2 regions of the Arthrobacter sp. yr096 genome follow, and region 2 is predicted to be linked to the other one. Evidence: predicted binding sites of a transcription regulator. Region 2 holds the regulator's gene; the other holds the start of a gene.
The links. The regulator LexA, encoded in region 2, represses DNA repair genes until DNA is damaged. The targets are predictions, from matches to a motif close to TCGAACANNTGTTCGA.
Positions count from the first base shown of each region.

Region 1: a site for LexA is predicted at 892-907, ahead of BMY91_RS11155 (shikimate dehydrogenase). Genes of this name have one in related genera too.

Region 1 covers NZ_FNYI01000004.1:44,869-51,952, reverse strand. The annotation lists gene BMY91_RS11160 (IclR family transcriptional regulator) at 1-694, shown strand, start outside; gene BMY91_RS11155 (shikimate dehydrogenase) at 1,005-1,913, shown strand; gene BMY91_RS11150 (bifunctional sugar phosphate isomerase/epimerase/4-hydroxyphenylpyruvate dioxygenase family protein) at 1,913-3,799, shown strand; gene pcaH (protocatechuate 3,4-dioxygenase subunit beta) at 3,849-4,718, shown strand; gene pcaG (protocatechuate 3,4-dioxygenase subunit alpha) at 4,723-5,337, shown strand; gene BMY91_RS11135 (lyase family protein) at 5,334-6,773, shown strand; gene BMY91_RS11130 (alpha/beta fold hydrolase) at 6,766-7,084, shown strand, end outside.
Region 2 covers NZ_FNYI01000004.1:452,563-459,646, forward strand. The annotation lists gene hflX (GTPase HflX) at 1-1,217, shown strand, start outside; gene BMY91_RS13065 (ATP-dependent DNA helicase) at 1,210-3,270, shown strand; gene lexA (transcriptional repressor LexA) at 3,342-4,085, opposite strand; gene BMY91_RS13075 (LysM peptidoglycan-binding domain-containing protein) at 4,436-4,795, shown strand; gene BMY91_RS13080 (histidinol-phosphate transaminase) at 4,885-6,003, shown strand; gene hisB (imidazoleglycerol-phosphate dehydratase HisB) at 6,050-6,676, shown strand; gene hisH (imidazole glycerol phosphate synthase subunit HisH) at 6,673-7,084, shown strand, end outside.

The DNA.
Region 1 (7,084 bases), 410 kb from region 2:
GCGCGGTGCAAGTGCGGCTGATCTGGCCCGGAGTGCCAGCCTGCCGTTCAGCACCACCTATCGCCTGCTGGGCTCCCTGACGCGTGACGGATTCGTGGACTATGAGCCTGATGGGCGTCGCTACCACCTGGGCTTGCGCGTGTTCCAGCTCGGCCAGCGGGTCTCCAATCACCACGGCTTCGCCGCGACGGCCCTGCCTGTCCTCCAGCGCGTCACGGAGCGAACCCATGAGGCAACCATCCTGTCCGTCCGTGATGGCAATCATCACCTCACGGTCAACAAGGTGGATGGACCCAAGACCTTCCGTGTCACCAGCGACCCCGGGCATCTGGGCGCGCTGCACACCACCTCGGTTGGCAAGGCGATCGTGGCCTTTGAGGAAGAGATCGAGCGGAAGCGCCTCCTGGAGGAGCTGCCCCTGGATCCATTGACCCAGCACTCCATTACCGATCGCGACAAGTTCCGTGAAGAAATCGAGCAGGTGCGCCGGCAGGGATATGCCGTCATGGATGAAGAGAACGAGGTGGGCATGCGGGCCGTCGCTGTGCCGGTCCTCAATTCCCAGGGCCACGCTTTTGCGTCCCTGGCCACGGCCGTGCCGGTGTTCCGCCTCACCATGGAGGAACTCATTGCGCACGTCCCCACGCTGCAGGAGGCCGCGGCTGAACTCGCGGCCAGGCTGCCCCAGCGCTGAGTCCCGCGATGCACGCCCGCTCGTTGTGAGGCCCGCTTTGCGCCCCGGGTTCCCGGAATGCCGCGCAGAGCAGGCCCCGCAACGCGAGGGTCCTCGTTGTGAGGCCCGCTTTGCGCCCCGGATCCCCGGAATACCGCGCAGAGCAGGCCCCGCAACGCGACCTCACAAAACTTCGGCGCTCAGTAAATGTTCGCGATAAGAACAAGCGTGCGGAATATGAACACTTGTAGTAATCTAAATAACACCCCGGCAAGCGGCGCCCCGGAAAGCGCCAAAAAGCCCGCGGTGCTGAAGTCAAAGGAGCTTTAGGATGAGCAACCGAGCCGAATCCGTTCTGGTGGGCCTCATAGGTGAGGGCGTCATGCCCTCGCTCACGCCGCCCATGCACGAACGCGAAGCCGATGTGCAGGGTCTTCGCTTGCTGTACCGCCCCATTGACCTGCTGGAACTGGCATTGCCGGCCGCCGCCGTCGGGGATCTCCTCACCGCAGCCCACCGCATGGGCTTCAATGGCCTGAACATCACGCACCCCTGCAAGCAGTTGGTGCTTGAGCACCTTGACGAAATTTCCGACGACGCCGCGCGCCTGGGTGCCGTGAATACGGTCCTGATTCGGGATGGTCGGTTTATCGGCCACAACACAGACTTCTCGGGCTTCGGTTCGGCGCTCGCCGACGGACTCCCGAACGCCAAACTGAACCGTGTGGTCCAGCTCGGCGCGGGCGGTGCCGGCTCGGCTGTTGCTTACGCGCTCCTCACCGCCGGCGTCAGCACCCTGGACCTGGTGGACATGGACCCTGCCCGCGCTGCGGAACGCGCTTCCGAGCTGGGCGCACTCTTCCCCGAAGCCACGGTCACGCCGCGCAGCACTGACGAACTCGCGCAGATCATGCCGCTCGCCGACGGCCTGGTGCACTGCACCCCGATCGGCATGGCCGCCCACCCGGGACTGCCCCTGGACATCGAACTCCTGGAGCCACGCCACTGGGTGGCTGACATCGTCTACCGCCCCATCGAAACGCAACTGGTCCGCGAAGCGCGTGCCAAGAACTGCGACGTCCTCGACGGCGGCAGGATGGCGGTGGGTCAGGCGGCCGACGCTTTCCAGCTCATTACAGGACGTCAAGCCGACCGGGAGCGGATGCGGGCACACTTCCTGGAACTCATCGCAGTGGAAGACGCGGCGGCGGCCCCCGAGCTGACGAAGGCAGGCCACTGATGCGCACCGGTATCGCCACGGTCTGCCTGTCGGGCACGCTGAAGGAGAAGATGCAGGCCTGCGCCATTGCGGGCTTCGATGGCATCGAGATCTTCGAGCAGGACCTCGTCACGTCCCCGCACAGCCCGGAAGAAGTCCGGAAAATGGCCGCCGACCTCGGTTTGGGCCTGGACCTCTACCAGCCTTTCCGGGATTTCGACGGCGTTACCCCGGAGCTGCTCAAGGCCAACCTCAAGCGGGCCGAGGCCAAGTTCAAGCTCATGTCCCGCTTGGGCATGGACACCATCCTGGTCTGCTCCAACGTGGCGACAGCCACCATCGACGACGACGACCTGAGGGCCGAGCAGCTCGCAGAATTGGCGGAGTTGGCCGGGGCACACGGAGTCAAGGTTGCCTACGAAGCCCTGGCGTGGGGCAAATACGTCAATGACTACGAGCACGCCTACCGCCTGGTGGAAATGGTGGACCACCCCAACCTCGGCACGTGCCTGGACTCCTTCCACATCCTTTCCCGGGACTGGGACACCGCGCCCATCGAGCAGATCAACGCGGAGAAAATCTTCTTCGTCCAGGTTGCCGACGCCCCCAAGCTCTCCATGGATGTGCTGTCCTGGAGCCGTCACTACCGCGTGTTCCCGGGCGAGGGGCAGTTCGAGCTCGCCAAGTTCATGGGCCATGTTGTCCGCGCCGGGTACACCGGCCCAGTCTCGCTGGAGGTTTTCAACGACGTCTTCCGTCAGTCGGACACCGAGCGCACGGCCGTGGACGCCATGCGCTCCCTGATCTGGCTGGAGGAGCAGAGCGCCAAATGGCTCGCCAGCACCGCTGTGGAAACCGGAACTGGGACCGCGGCCGGCAACGGCGGTTCGTCCCGCCGTCGTTATCCCATGGAACTTGCCACGCTGCCCAAGGTGAACGAGCCCGCTGGTTTCAACTTCGCCGAGGTCAAGGCCGATGACACCGCGCAGCTGGAGAAGCTGCTGGGCCAGCTCGGCTTTGAATTCGAAGGCCGCCACCGCACCAAGGACGTCCAGCTCTGGACCATGGGCCAGGCGCGCGTGATCATCAACGAGCAGGCGGCCTCGCACTCGGAACCGGCTATCGCCGCTTTGGGGTTCGACGTCGACTCTCCAGTGATTGCCTCCGCTCGTGCCCAGCAACTCAAGGCGCCCGTGGTTGCCCGCAAGGTCCAGGCGGACGAGGAAGTCTTCCAAGGTATCTCCGCCCCGGACTCCACGGAGATCTTCCTGTGCCAGGGAAGCCCGGACGGCACCGCCGCGTGGACACACGAGTTCGGCGAGGGCCTGGACCACGCGTCCAGTGCGCAGAACGCTGTGATTGACCACGTGAACCTGGCCCAGCCGTGGCAGCACTTCGATGAAGCCGTCCTCTTCTACACCAGTGCCCTGGCCCTGGAACCGCAGCCATTTGCGGAAGTCCCGAGCCCCAGCGGCTTGGTGCGCTCGCAGGTTATGGAAACCAGCACTGGCGCGGTCAGGCTGGTCCTGAACCTGGCGCCCGCCCAGCAAGCCCAGGAAACAGCACGCAAAACGTACCAGGAACACATCGCGTTCGCCGTGGACGACCTCGTGGCCACGGCCCGGTCCGCCCGCGATCGCGGCCTCGAGTTCCTGCAGATTCCGGCCAATTATTACGAGGACCTGGATGCCCGATTCGATCTCGAACCCGGCTTCCTGGCCACCCTCAAGGAGCTCAACCTCCTGTATGACCGGGACGCCAACGGCGAATTCCTCCACTTCTACACAGCCACAGTGGGCAGTGTGTTCTTCGAAATGGTGGAGCGCCGCGGCAACTATGACGGCTACGGGGCGCCCAACGCTCCGGTACGTCACGCCGTCCAATACGACTCGCTTCACCGGGTGTAGGCCCGCTGCCCATAAACCAGAAGAACCCGTCAACCGAAAGGAGCCGGCCGTGCCACAGGAACAGACAGCACAGACGCTCGAATCAGAGGAACTCGTGCCGCCCGCTGAGCCACACGCCGCACACGAGTCCAAGAAGGTGGAAACCCAGGCAGATCTCAGTGCTGAGATCAAAGCCATGGGCGATCGCTACGCCGAGGCACTGAAGAACGGGCGCGCTCCGGAGACCATGCCGCGCCTGGACTACTCGCCGTACCGGAGCAGCATCCTGCGCCACCCCACCAAGAGCCTGCACCACGCGGACCCGGAGACAATCGAGCTCTACTCGCCCGCCTTCGGCCACCAGGACGTGCACGCACTGGAATCGGACCTGACCATCCAGCACAACGGTGAGCCCCAGGGTGAGCGGATTATTGTTGCCGGCCGCGTGCTTGACGGCGACGGCAGGCCCGTTGCGGGCCAGCTCGTGGAGATCTGGCAGGCCAACGCATCCGGCCGCTACATCCACAAACGCGATCAGCACCCCGCGCCGCTTGACCCGAACTTCACGGGCGTTGGCCGTTGCATCACCGGTGCGGACGGCTCGTACAGCTTCACCACCATCAAACCCGGCGCGTACCCGTGGAAGAACCACCTGAACGCCTGGCGTCCGGCGCACATCCACTTCTCCATGTTCGGCTCGGAGTTCACCCAGCGCATCGTCACCCAGATGTACTTCCCGGGCGACCAGCTCTTCCCGCTGGACCCCATCTACCAGTCGATCGTGGACCAGGACGCCCGCGACCGCCTCGTGGCACAGTACGATCACGAGCTGACCAGCCCGGAGTGGGCGCTCGGCTACAAGTGGGACATCATCCTGACCGGTTCCAAGCGCACCTGGACCGAAAACGAAGCATACGGCGACGCCGGGGACGAGGAGTAAGCGCATGAGCAAGCTGGCACCCACACCGGGTCAGACCGTTGGCCCCTTCTACGGCTACGCCCTTCCCTTTAACAAGGACAACGAACTCCTGGCTCCGGGCAGCCCCGGCAGCATCCGCCTCCAAGGCACCGTGTACGACGGCGCGGGGAACGCTATCCCGGACGCCATCCTGGAAATCTGGCAGCCGGACTCCGAGGGCAAGATCGTCCAGCGCACCGGCTCCCTGGTCCGCGATGGCTACACGTTCACCGGCTGGGGCCGCGGCTCCGTGGGCAACTCGGGCGTGTACACCTTCACTACGGTCAACCCCGGCCCCATGGCTCCCGGCGCGGCAGCGTTCATCTCCGTGGCGGTCTTCGCCCGCGGCCTCATGAACCGTCTCTTCACCCGCGTGTACCTTCCCGAAAACGAGGAAGCGCTGGCCAATGACCCTCTGCTGAGCTCCCTCGACCCGGAGCGCCGCAAGACGCTGATCGCCCGCCGCGACGCCGATGGTGGCCTCACCTGGGACATCCGCCTGCAGGGTGGCGACGAGACCGTGTTCCTGGACTTCCAGCAGGACGGCTCACTGGAAACCAGCGTCAATGCGGACCATTCTGAAGGGGAAACCCAGGCATGACCGACGGCGACTTCGGCCTCCTCAGCCCCGTCTCGGCGTCGTCCGCTGTGGCGGCGCTGACGGACGACCGTGCCGTGATCGCGGCAATCCTCCGCGTCGAAGCCTCCTGGGCTGCCGTCCTTGAGGGTGCGGGGCTTGTCCCTGCCGGATCCGCCGCTGTGGTGGCCGAAGCCGCCCATGGTGACTCCTACGACGTAGCTTCGGTAGCGGAACGCGCCCAGGGCGGCGCCAACCCGGTGATTCCCTTGCTCGGAGACCTGCGTGCTCGCGTCAAGGAGTTGGACACCTCGGGAATCGGTGCCGGCAAAGCTGTCCACACCTCGCTGACCAGCCAGGACGTCCTCGACTCCGCCCTGATGCTGCTGGCCAGCCGCACCGTTTCCGCGCTCCTGGTTGACGTCAAGGGCACGACGACGGCGCTCGCCACCTTGGCGGAGCAGCATGCGGACACGCTGTGCGTGGGCAGGAGCCTGACACAGCACGCGCTTCCCTACACGTTCGGGCTCAAGGCTGCGCAGTGGTTCCACGGCGTGGCGGCTGCGGCTGCCCGCTTGGAATCCCTTGAATTGCCGGTCCAGTTCGGCGGGGCCGGCGGGACGTTGGCCTCAGGCACAAAGCTCACCGCCGGCTCGGACTCCACGCCGTTCACCCTTGCGGATTCCTTGGCTGCCGAACTGGGCCTCGCACCTGTTCCAGCGCCGTGGCACACCAACCGCCTCGCGGTCACGGCCCTCGGCGACGGGCTCGCCGCCCTGATCGACTCCTTCGGCAAGATCGCTGCAGACCTGCTGTTCCTCAGCCGCCCGGAAGTCGGCGAACTGGGCGAACCGCTGGCTGCCGGACGCGGTGTTTCCTCGGCCATGCCCCAGAAGCAGAACCCCGTGCTGTCCGTGCTCATCCGCAGTGCGGCGTTGCAGGCTCCCGCTCTTGCCGCGCAACTGCACCTTGCCGCAGCAACATTCAACGACGAGCGACCCGACGGAGCCTGGCACAGCGAATGGCCGGCTCTGCGTCACCTGCTCGCGTTGGCCCTGGGCGCAGCCGGACACCTCCGCGAACTCACCGAAGGCCTCCGTCTCTTCCCCGAGGCGATGCGCAGGAACCTGGAAATCTCGGGGCCGCTGCTGCTCAGCGAAGGTGTGGCTGCCGCCGTCGCGCCTCTCCTCGGTGAGGACGGAAAGCAGAAGCTTCAGGCCGTCGTCGACGAAACCTTGAAAGCACCCGTCGCCGAGCAGTCGCGGATCTATACCAAGCTCCTGCGCGAAACCGTCCCCGCGGACAAGGTCTCCGACGCCACGCTTGAAGAGCTCCTGGACCCCGCGAGCTACCTCGGTGAGGCATCGGAGATCAGCCGCCGCATCCTGGACGCCTACCCCGACTTCACGGCGCCAGCAACAAACACGGGAATCTCAACGAAGGGAGCCACACGTGGTTAAGCCAACAGTCAAGGCCGTGCTGCTGTCCCCGCAGCGCGAACTCGGAGCCAAACCGCTCTTGGTAGTGGGCCCGTCGCTGGGCACGTCCACTGTGCTGTGGACTGAAACCGCGGCCCTCCTCGGCGATGAGTACGACGTCATCGGGTGGGACCTCCCCGGTCACGGCATCTCGCCCACCACCACCGAAGGTTTCGATATTGCGGAACTGGCTGACGCCGTCGTCGATCTTGTCGACTCGGTGTCGCCGGAATCAAAGTTCCACTACTCCGGTGTTTCGCTGGGCGGGGCCACCGGCCTGCAGCTCGGCATCA
Region 2 (7,084 bases):
CTGAGAATTCGCTCCGCGAGCTCGCAGCGCTGGCGGAGACCGCAGGTTCAGAGGTTCTCGATGGCCTGGTTCAACGGCGCATGAAGCCGGACCCCGGCACATTCCTTGGGTCGGGCAAAGCCCAGGAGCTCAAGGACATCGTGGCCGCCACCGGCGCAGATACCGTTGTGGTGGACACCGAACTTGCACCGTCGCAGCGACGCGGGCTTGAAGACATCGTGAAGGTCAAGGTTGTTGACCGAACCACGCTGATTCTTGACATCTTCGCCCAGCACGCCAAGAGCCGCGAAGGCAAGGCTCAAGTTGAGCTTGCCCAGCTTGAGTACCTGCTCCCGCGCCTCCGTGGTTGGGGCGACTCCATGTCCCGTCAAGCCGGTGGCCAGGTGGGCGGTGCCGGTGCCGGTATGGGCTCGCGTGGTCCCGGTGAAACCAAGATTGAACTCGATCGCCGGCGAATCCGCACGCGCATGGCCAAGTTGCGTCGAGAAATCGCCGCCATGAAGCCGGCCCGCGAAACCAAGCGGGCCAACCGCCGTCGTAATGCTGTTCCTTCAGTAGCTATCGCCGGGTACACCAACGCCGGCAAGTCGTCATTGCTCAACCGTCTGACTGACGCAGGTGTCCTGGTGGAGAACGCCCTGTTCGCTACCTTGGATCCTACGGTCCGTAAGGCGCAGACCCCGGACGGGATCGGCTACACGCTGGCCGACACTGTGGGGTTCGTCAGGTCACTGCCCACGCAGCTGATCGAGGCATTCCGCTCCACGCTGGAAGAAGTGGCGGATGCGGACTTGATCCTCCACGTTGTGGACGCTTCGCACCCGGACCCGGAAGGCCAGATCGCTGCCGTGCGCTCCGTTTTCACGGAAGTGGATGCGCGGAAGGTTCCGGAAATCATTGTCTTGAACAAGGTTGATGTTGCGGATCCGTTTGTGGTGGAGCGCCTCAAGCAGAAGGAACCCCGGCACGCGGTGGTTTCCACCCGCACCGGACAGGGCATCGCCGAATTGCTGGAAGACATCAGCCAGTCCATTCCCCGGCCGGGGGTGCGTTTGGAGCTGCTCATTCCTTACGATCGCGGTGAAATGATCAGCAAGCTGCACAGCTCTGACTCGGAGATCCTCAGCCTGGAACATGAGGAAAGCGGAACCCGTGTTGTCGTGATGGTCCGCGAGGGCCTGGCAGCCGAACTGGAGTCATTCGTCAGTAATGGTTGAGAAGGTGGCGGCGGACGCCGTCGAATCGGTGGGGGAGAAGGCCACCCTCGAGCTGTTGGACCGGGCTGTTGCCGGCATGGGCGGTCAAAGCCGGGCCGGTCAGCACGAAATGGCCAAGCATGTTACGCGCGCCATCGAGACCGGGGAGCACCTGCTGGTCCAAGCGGGAACGGGAACAGGTAAGTCGTTGGCTTACCTGATTCCGTTGATCGCCCATTCCATGGACAGCGATAAGCCCACCCTCGTGTCCACCGCCACCTTGGCACTCCAGACCCAGATTGTTGGCCGCGATCTTCCCCGGCTGCTGGAGACCATCAATCCTGCCCTTGAACGCCCGGTCAACGTGGCGCTGGTCAAGGGCAGGGCCAATTACGTGTGCCTGCAGAAACTCGAAGGCGGCTTCCCCAGCGAAGAACCCTCCGAAGGGCAGCTGTTCTCGTTGGGCGAGGACACCAGTGTGCCGCACTTCGCTGCCTCCATGGGCGGGCCGCAATCCCAGCTGGGCAAGGAAGTGGTCCGGCTGCGCGAGTGGGCCGGGAAAACGTCCACGGGGGACCGTGACGAACTCATGCCGGGCGTCACCGACAGGGCCTGGCGGCAAGTATCCGTCACATCCATGGAATGCCTCGGTGCGCAGAAGTGTCCGCTTGCCGAAGAATGCTTCAGTGAACTGGCGCGGTCCCGCGCAGCTGAGGCCGACGTCGTGGTCACCAACCATGCCATGCTCGCGGTCAGCGCCTTTGAGGGCCTGGCCGTCCTGCCTGAATACGACGTCGTGGTGGTGGACGAGGCCCACGAATTGCAGGACCGCGTCACAGGTGCCGTCTCCGGTCAGCTGTCCGTGGCAATGGTCCATGCCGCGGCCTCGAGCGCCCGCAAGCACACCGCCATCACAGTTGATGCCCTCAACGCTGCGGCGGAGCGCCTGGATATGGCCATAGCGGGGGTATCCAACGGGTTGCTGCCCAGTGGGCTCAATGATGAGCAGCTCGATTGCCTGGACCAACTGCGCGACGCCACGCGTGCGGCCTTGTCCGATTCGAAGACCGACTCCTCAAACGCGGTGGACGGCGGCAGGCAGCTCGCACGCTCACGGCTCATGCTCATTCTTGAACTGTGCGAACGCATGCTCGCTGCCAAGGAAAACCGGGAAGTGGTGTGGTTCTCAAGGAACAGCACCTTTGACCCCCAACAGGGTTATGCGCAACCGGACGAGACTGCACCGGCACTGATTAACATCGCCCCGCTCAGTGTTGCAGGACGCTTGCGTGAAGGCTTGTTCGCGGGCCACACCGTGGTGCTGACCTCCGCCACGCTGGCTATTGGATCTGCCTTCGAGCCGGCCGCCGGTGGGTTGGGGCTGATTGGCGACGGCGCACCAAGCTGGACTGGGATCGATGTTGGCTCGCCCTTCGATTACCCAAAGCAAGGTGTGTTGTATGTTGCGAAGCATCTGCCCAAACCTGGCCGCGGTACATCGCCTGAGGCACTCGACGAGTTGGAAGACCTCATCCGTGCCTCCGGCGGGGGAGCACTGTGTCTCTTCTCGTCACGGCGGGCTGCGGAAGAAGCCGCCGACGCCATGCGGCTCCGCCTGGACGTGGACATCCTCTGTCAGGGCGAATCCACCATGGCAGCCCTCGTAAAACAATTCGCAGATGAGCCGGACACTTGCCTCTTCGGAACCATGTCTCTGTGGCAAGGCGTTGACGTACCGGGTGGTTCGTGCCGCCTTGTGGTGATCGACCGCATTCCCTTCCCGCGTCCGGACGATCCCCTGATGACTGCCCGTTCGCGGGCTGTCGCACAGTCGGGTGGCAATGGGTTCATGGCCGTGTCAGCAACGCATGCCGCCATCCGGTTGGCCCAGGGTGCCGGACGCCTCATCCGTTCAACCGGCGATAAAGGAGTCGTGGCTGTGCTCGATTCCAGGTTGTCGACGGAACGTTATGGCGGGTTCCTGAGGGCTGCCCTACCGCCGTTCTGGGCGACCACCGACCGAACAGTGGTGCGGGGCGTCCTGGAGCGCCTGGGCTCTCCCAAAGCCTCTTAGGAGGCCCTGGGCGCTTTCTGGGTGCAGGTGAGTTCCGATGCAGAGGGGCCCGGATACAGAGGACCTCTGCGTTAGAGGGACCTCAGGACCGAGACAACCTTGCCCATGATGGTGGCCTGATCGCCAAGGATGGGCTCGTACTGGGTGTTCTGTGGTAGCAGCCAGGTGTGCCCATCGCGCTGGCGGAACGTCTTCACCGTGGCTTCGTCGTCCAGCAAGGCGGCCACGATGTCGCCGTTGATGGCGTCATTCTGGCGGCGCACCACTACCCAGTCACCGTCGCAGATGGCGGCATCGATCATGGAGTCTCCGGCCACCTTCAGCATGAACAGTTCGCCGTGCCCTACGAGTTGCCGGGGGAGGGGCAGTACGTCTTCCACTGTCTGGTCAGCCAGGATGGGACCGCCGGCCGCGATACGGCCTACCAGGGGAACCATGGCGGTATCACTTGCACTGGCCAGCTCCGTAACGGCGAGACCACCGGCGCTGCGAAGTGTCGTGGGCGCTTCGACTCCAGGAATCGGTCCGCCATCCAAGGTCAAGGGCATCAGGACTTCCATGGCGCGAGGACGCTTGGGGTCCCTGCGCAGGTAACCAAGCTTCTCCAGCTGGGAAAGCTGGTGCGTGACGCTGGACAAGCTTGCCAGGCCTACGGTGTCGCCGATCTCGCGCATGCTGGGCGGATACCCGTTGTCATTGACGGAGCGCTGGATGGTCTCCAGGATCTTTTTCTGCCGGACAGTCAGGCTCTTGGGACTCTTTTGAGGCTGCTGGCTCCGCAGGGGTGCCCCGCCGCCTGTGGCTTTCGCTGCCATGTTCGCCAATGCCTTTCCATTCGCCCCGGAAGGTGCCCGGGGATGTTAGGTCTGCAAAAAATGTCAGACCCTCCTGTTCCACTGAAACAGTGCTGTTTCTTCACTCAAACGTAGGGCAGGCACAGGCGTTTATCAAACATTTGTTCTAGCGAGTCTCGACACCGTTCGTTGATAAGTGCTAAAAATGTCATAGCAAGGTTCGAATATGTGTTCTATAAACCTGACGCTGAAGCTGGATGTTCGAAGAAAGTGTTCGAACATCCAGGTCTTGGGTCCGGGAGTGCACAAAGAATTGGCAGCCAGGCGCCGGGCAATCCGTCGCAAGGCAATAGCTCAGAAGGGCTCAGCTCATGTCCGCAATCACTACGTTCGCTGATTTCCGCACCACCCAGGCACCCGCCCGCCTGCGTCTCACCCGGCGGGGACGGATCGTCTTCTTCGGCATCCCTGCAATGCTGCTGGTGGCTGCGCTCCTGAGCCTGGCCGGATTCATCACCTCGCCGGCCAAGGCGTCGGACTCGCAATCGCAGTTGCAGCCGCCTGTTGCCCTGAGCGTCACTGTCCAGCCCGGTCAGTCGCTGTGGGGGATTGCCGGGGCGGCAGCTCCGGAGCGTGACCCCCGCGACGTCATCGCGGAAATCATCCAGCTGAACGATCTCCGCGGCGGCCGTATCCAGCCCGGCCAGCAACTGTTCGTCCCCGCCAACTGAGTCCTTCAAGCAGTCTTCAGGGAGGGTCGAAAGCGGTGGTGTGGCGTCACAGTTAGTAGGCAGTAGCGGCAGCCCCTTAAACTGTGGTGGTGAGTGACCAGCTTGAGCGACTTGACCGACTACCCCTCCGGACCAACCTGCGTGGACTGAGCCCCTATGGCGCACCGCAGCTTGATGTCCCCATTCTGCTCAATGTCAACGAAAACACTCACGGTGTGCCGGCGGATGTTCAAGCCGCCATCACCGAGGCCGTCGCCGCAGCTGCTACCGGGCTGAACCGCTACCCGGATCGCGAGTTTACTGAACTCCGCGAGGCACTTGCTGAGTACCTTGGCCACGGACTCTCGCCGGCCAACATCTGGGCAGCCAATGGGTCCAACGAAGTCCTCCAGCAGATCCTCCAGGCATTTGGCGGACCCGGACGGAAAGCCCTGGGCTTCCCTCCTACGTATTCCATGTATCCGCTGCTCGCAAGCGGAACTGACACGGAGTATGTCCGCGGCGTCCGTGCTGATGACTATGGCTTGGACGCGGCTTCGGCTGCTGCGCAGGTTCGTGAAACCGGAGCCAATATTGTGTTCCTGTGTTCGCCGAACAACCCCACGGGTACCGGCTTGGGCCTGGACGTGGTCGAAGCCGTATATGAGGCCGGAGAAGCCAGCCAGGCAATCGTCATCGTGGATGAGGCGTACCACGAGTTCGCCCACGACAATACGCCCAGCGCCTTGACCTTGCTTCCCGGACGTGAGCGACTGATCGTGTCCCGCACCATGAGTAAGGCGTTCGCCCTTGCGGGTGCGCGGCTGGGTTACATGGCGGCGGCCCCCGAGGTCACGGACGCCATCAGGCTGGTGCGCCTTCCGTACCACTTGTCTGCAGTTACGCAGGCAACCGCCCTCGCAGCCCTGAGCCACCGCGAAGCGCTGATGGCCGATGTCGAAGACATTAAGGTCCAGCGCGATCGCATCGTGACCGAACTCCTGCGCATGGGCCTCAAGCCGTCTGCCTCGGACTCGAACTATGTGTTCTTCGGCGGCTTGGAAAACCCCCATGGTATTTGGCAGGGCCTGTTGGATGCGGGCGTGCTGATTCGCGACGTCGGTATCCCCGGCCACTTGCGTGTCACTGCCGGAACAGAGCGGGAAACCACCGCCTTCCTGAAAGCCCTGGAGGCTCTCTTGGACGGCAAGGCTTCACAGCCCGCCTAAACTTATCAATAGACCCAACCCATCCTCCGTGTATAAGGACGTCCCAATGAGCGAAACCGGCGCTACGCCGTCCGCTGCCCGCACTGCGCGCATGGAGCGCACCACCAGCGAATCCTCCGTTCTGGTGGAGATCAACCTGGACGGCTCCGGTGTCTCGGACATCAGCACATCGGTTCCGTTTTACGACCACATGCTGACTGCCTTGAGCAAGCATTCTTTGATTGACATGACCGTGAAGGCAACCGGCGACACCCACATCGATGCCCATCACACGGTGGAGGATGTGGCCATCACTTTCGGTGAGGTCTTACGCACTGCCTTGGGCAACAAAGCTGGAATTCGTCGCTTCGGCGAAGCTACGGTTCCCTTGGACGAGGCCCTTGCCCATGCGGTGGTGGACGTTTCCGGACGCCCGTACCTGGTGCACGGCGGCGAGCCCGCAGGCCAGGAGTACCACCTCATCGGTGGTCACTTCACCGGCTCTTTGACCCGCCACGTGTTCGAGGCCATCACCCTCCATGCCGGAATCTGCCTGCACATGAATGTTCTGGCCGGCAGGGATCCGCACCACATCGTGGAGGCGCAGTTCAAGGCGTTCGCGCGGGCACTCCGTGCTGCTGTTGAGTCGGATCCGCGCGTTGAGGGAATCCCCTCCACCAAGGGAGCACTATGAGTGGCCAGGTGCTGAAAGACGGTGCTGTGGCTGACGCCATCGCATCGGTGAAGCCTGAGTCCCCTGAGGGCAAGCCCACCGTTACAGTCCTGGACTACGGTTCCGGCAACGTCCGCTCCGCCGTTCGTGCACTGGAACGAGCCGGTGCCCACGTGGTGCTGAGCGCCAAGCCGGAAGATGTGCTTAACGCTGATGGCTTGGTAGTTCCCGGCGTTGGTGCCTTTGAGACGGTCATGAAGGAACTCAAAGCAGTTGATGCGATCCGAATGATCGGGCGACGGGTTGCCGGCGGGCGCCCAGTCCTGGCTATATGCGTTGGCCTTCAGGTCCTCTTCGAAGCCGGTGTCGAGCACGGCACCGAGTCCGAAGGCATGGCGGAATGGCCGGGAAAGGTGGAGCTTCTTCCTG